One region of the Methylobacterium sp. E-016 genome, then DNA from elsewhere that is predicted to be linked to it. Evidence: predicted binding sites of a transcription regulator. Region 1 holds the regulator's gene; the other holds the start of a gene.

Region 1 (2,453 bases):
GACTGGCGGTGCGCGGCATGCTGACCATCTCCAGCTGGATCCAGGGGCTCGGGCGCGCCAACGTCGTGGTCCCGGCCTTCGGCACCGCCGCGCTCGGGTGCCTCGCCGCGGGGCTGCTGCTCGCGACGCTCCCGGTCTCGCGCCTACGCTGGCTCGCCCTGCCGCCGGCGCTGCTTGGGCTCGGCTTGGCGACGATGCCGGCCCGCTACGACATCTACGTCGACCGCCAGGGCAGCGGGGCGGCGGTGCGCCGCGCCGACGGCAGCCTCGTCGCCCTCGGGCGGCCGTCGAACTTCGTGCTGGAGCAGTGGCTGAAGGCCGACGGCGACGGCAGGCCGGGCGCGCAGGCGACGGGCGGTTCCGTTTGTGACCGGATCGGATGCACGCTTCGGTTGGCCGACGGGCGCGCGGTGGCGCTTCTGAAGGATCGCCGCGGCTTCGCGCAGGATTGCGCCAAGGCCTCGGTGCTGATCACGGCGCTCGCCGCACCGCCGGGCTGCGCCGCCGCCCTCGTCATCGATCGCGCCTACCTCGCCAGCCACGGCGCCGTGGCGATCCGCGTCGAGTCGAATGGCTTCATTCTGGCCGACACGCATGAGCCGGGACGGACGCTGCCGTGGCGCCCCGCGATGGTCCGTCCCCCGCCCCAGGGAACGGATGACGCGGCAGCGGGCGGATCGTCGCCCGCGGCCGAGCCCAAGCCGAAGGACGTCCCGTTCCAGGGCATGGCCGTACCGCCCCCCCGGGCGGAGGACGCCGACCCGGCACCCGACGATCCGGCCGCGGACGGCCCGAACCCGGAGATGCCGGGCGAGACCCTTCAGTAACGGCGCACGAGGCTAACCAGGCGGCCCTGGATCTGCACCCGATCCGGCCCGAGCACGCGGGTCTCGTAGGCCGGGTTCGCGGCTTCGAGCGCGATCGAGGAGCCGCGACGGCGCAGCCGCTTCAGCGTCGCCTCCTCGTCGTCGATCAGCGCCACGATGATGTCGCCGGTGTTGGCGGTGTCCTGCTTGCGGATGACCACGAGGTCGCCGTCGAGGATGCCCGCCTCGACCATCGAGTCGCCGCGGACCTCCAGGGCGTAGTGCTCGCCGCCGGCCAGGAAGTCCGGCGACATGGTGATCGCGTGGCTCTGGTTCTGGATCGCCGAGATCGGCGTGCCGGCCGCGATCCGGCCCATCACCGGGATCGACACCGCGCGACCGCTGTCGTCGACCATCTGCGTCGTGGAAGGACGCGGCGGCACGGCCTTCGAGCGCCCGCCCTCGACCACGCTCGGGGTGAACCGGCGCGGCGCGGCGGGAGCTGCCGGCACCGGGGCGGGCGCGCTGGAGCGGCCGGCGCCGTCGGGCATGCGCAGCACCTCGATCGCCCGAGCCCGATTCGGAAGCCGGCGCAGGAAGCCGCGCTCCTCCAGGGCGGTGATCAGCCGGTGGATGCCGGATTTCGACTTGAGATCGAGGGCATCCTTCATCTCGTCGAACGACGGCGGAACACCGTCCTCGCGCATCCGCTCGTCGATGAATCGCAGGAGATCCAGCTGTTTACGGGTCAGCATCGGCGCGGCTCGCAAGAATGCGCGGCCACACGAAGGTGGAGCCGCAGAAACAAAACACGAACACGTTAAACGTTCGTCAAGTGTTCCGCAAGGGTTCTCATCGGCCGATCCGACCGGTGCGTCGAATTTCGTCGCGCGCCGAGCCCCTTTTCGATCGCTGCGCTGCGGGGCTCAGCCCTCGAGGCTGCGGCGCACGGCGCGGGCGGTGACCGCCGAGACGCGCACGTTCGATTCCCGCGTCACGCCGGCGATGTGCGGGGTCAGGATGAGGTTCGGCACGTCGATCAGCGCCGCGCCGCCCGCGGCGTCCACGGGCTCCCGGGCGAACACGTCGAGCGCCGCCCCGCCGAGGTGCCCGGACCGAAGCGCCGCGGCGACCGCGGCCTCGTCCACGACGCCCCCGCGGGCGGCGTTGATCAGGATCGCGCCCGGCCGCATCCGCGCGATCGCCGCCGGCCCGATCATGTCGCGCGTCGCCTCGGTCAGCGGCACGTGCAGCGAGAGCACGTCGCTCGTTGCGACCAGCGCGTCGAGGGCCAGGCTCGCCACCGCGCCGTGCGCCGGGCGCCACGCGGCGTCGTCGGGCGCGAGGTGCGGGTCGAAGGCGGCGATGGTCATGTCGAGGGCCGCCGCACGGCGGGCGGTCTCGCGGGCGATCGCGCCGAAGCCGACGAGGCCGAGGCGCTTGCCGGCGATCTCGCGTCCCATCAGCGCGTTGCGCGGCCACGCGCCCGCGGCGACCTGCGCGCTCGCGCCGTAGGCGCCGCGCAGCAGCAGCAACGCGGTGCCGATCACGTACTCGGCCACCGCGCCGTCGTTGGCGCCGGTCGCGGGATGGACGGCGATCCCGCGGGCGGCGCAGGCGGCCAGATCGATGTTGTCGAGCCCGACG
Region 2 (2,453 bases), on a different contig from region 1:
CGAGCCGATCCTGGCCAATCTCGGCCGGTTCGGGCCCTACGTCCAGCACGGCAAGACCTACGCGAACCTGGGCAAGGACGACGACGTGCTCGAGGTCGGCGCCAACCGGGCGATCGACCTGATCGTCGCCAAGGAACAGGGCGGCGGCCGCGGCCGCCCGTCCTCGGATCCCGGCCGCCCGATCGGCAAGGACGAGGCGACGGGTCGCGAGCTGGTGGTCAAGGCCGGCAAGTACGGCGCCTACGTCACCGACGGCGAGGTCAACGCGACCCTGCCGAAATCGATGGCCGCCGAGGCGCTGACGCTCGCCGAGGGCATCGACCTCGTCAACGCCAAGCGCGCGGCCGGCGGGGGCAAGCCGAGCCGCGGCCGCAAGGCCGCGCCGGCGCGGGGTGCGAAGGCCACGGCGCGCAAGCCGGCAAAGGCGGCCAAGGACGGCGAGGTCGGGACGGTGAAGACCGCTTCCAAAACCTCCGCCAAACCCGCCGCGAAGAAGCGCGCCACGCCGAAGGCCGCTGCGGGCAAGGCCGCTGCGAAGCCGGCTTCGAGCAAGAAGGCCAGCGGCTGAACCGCCGGCGGCGCAGCTTGCCGGCGGTCCGCGCCAGGCGCGTCGCAGGTCTCAGACGAGGTAGCTGATCGTCGCGGCGAAGGCCGTCGCGAAGGTCGCCAGGGCGACCGTCGTCGGATTGACGAAGGCCGCGCGAGAGACGGGCGCAGCGTCCTGCTCGCATCCGAAGGCTTGCCCGGCGGCGCGCTCGAGGCGGGCGAGGATCAGGGTTCGGGCTTCGATCGAAGCAGTCGTCATCGTCGGCGTCCCAGCCCTCGTTACGGCAAAGATCTTGTGATATAATGCATGATCATGCCGCCGGTTCCGCGCGAAATTGCAGCGTGAGGCGATCTTAACCGGATCTGCGCATCACCCCGATGACGGTTGCATCGCAGCGTTTGGAGGGTTCGCGCTGCACATGCGAAGCTGCATAGCGGATTCGGCCTGCGATCGCCTTTGATGTTTCCGTTTTGTTCCGGTATCGTGAGCGGATGAAAGCCCATGCGAGACGTGACCCGAAGCCTGGAGCCCGTCGGTTGAGCGACGCCCCCATCGACCTGTTCGGGCCGGGCGCGAAGGCCGCTGCCCATTCTTCGCCAGCCCATTCTTCGCCGGCCAAGCCTTCGGCCACGGATCCCTCGCCCGCCGCGCCCCTGCCCTCGTCCGAGCGCCGGCGCAAGCCGACGGCGCCGATGGCGGCGCTCGAGCCGCTCGCCGGTCCGGAGGCCGGCTACACCGCATCCGACATCGAGGTGCTGGAAGGGCTGGAGCCGGTGCGGCGCCGGCCCGGCATGTATATTGGCGGCACCGATGAGCGGGCGCTGCACCACCTGTTCTCGGAGGTGATCGACAATTCGATGGACGAGGCGGTGGCGGGCCACGCCAGCTTCATCGAGGTCGAGCTGGAGGAGACGGGCGCGCTCGTCGTCACCGACAACGGCCGCGGCATCCCGATCGACCCGCACCCGAAGTTTCCCGGCAAGTCCGCGCTCGAAGTTATCATGACGACGCTGCATGCAGGCGGGAAGTTCGACTCGAAGGTCTACGAGACCAGCGGCGGCCTGCACGGCGTCGGCATTTCGGTGGTGAACGCGCTGTCCGACCTCCTGGAGGTCGAGGTCGCGCGCAACCAGACGCTCTACCGCCAGAGTTTTTCGCGCGGTCATGCGCAGGGCGGGTTGGAAACCGTCGGGCGGGTGCAGAACCGGCGCGGCACGCGCATCCGCTTCCATCCCGACGCGCAGATCTTCGGCTCGCTGGCGTTCGACCCGCGCCGCCTGTTCAAGATGGCGCGCTCGAAGGCCTACCTGTTCGGCGGCGTCGAGATCCGGTGGCGGTGTGCGCCGGCGCTGATCGAGGGCACCGACATCCCGGCCGAGGCGGTGCACCGCTTCCCCGGCGGCCTGCGCGACTACCTCGCCCGCGACATCGAGGGCAAGGAGCTCGTCACCGACGCGATCTTCTCCGGCAAGATCACAAAGCCCGGCTCGCACGGCTCGCTCGAATGGGCCGTGGCCTGGATGGTCCACGACGACGGCGTCTCCGCCTCGTACTGCAACACCATCCCGACGCCCGAGGGCGGCACCCACGAATCCGGCCTGCGCGTCGCGCTGCTGCGGGCGCTGCGCGAGCACGCCGAGCGGGTGAACCAGGCCAAGCGCATGACGGCGGTGACCACCGACGACGTGATGGCGACCTGCGCCTCCATGCTGTCGGTCTTCATCCGCGAGCCGGAGTTCCAGGGCCAGACCAAGGACAAGCTCGCCACCGTCGAGGCGTCGCGCATCGTCGAGACCGCGATCCGCGACGCCTTTGACCATTGGCTCGCCGCGTCGCCGGCCCAGGCCAACAAGGTGCTAGACTGGGTGATCGACCGGGCCGAGGAGCGCCTGCGCCGACGCCAGGA

What was found. The regulator LexA, encoded in region 1, represses DNA repair genes until DNA is damaged. The targets are predictions, from matches to a motif close to TGTTCNNNNTGTGTTCNG.
Region 2: the regulator LexA is predicted to act here: its motif matches at 1,008-1,025, upstream of parE (DNA topoisomerase IV subunit B).

The regions. Positions count from the first base shown of each region.
Region 1 covers NZ_JAKSYF010000072.1:69,070-71,522, forward strand. Annotated here, with positions in the region: gene MKK68_RS07630 (ComEC/Rec2 family competence protein) at 1-827, shown strand, start outside; gene lexA (transcriptional repressor LexA) at 821-1,561, opposite strand; gene MKK68_RS07640 (NAD(P)-dependent oxidoreductase) at 1,733-2,453, opposite strand, start outside.
Region 2 covers NZ_JAKSYF010000122.1:1,002-3,454, reverse strand. Annotated here, with positions in the region: gene topA (type I DNA topoisomerase) at 1-568, shown strand, start outside; gene MKK68_RS16235 (hypothetical protein) at 620-805, opposite strand; gene parE (DNA topoisomerase IV subunit B) at 1,084-2,453, shown strand, end outside.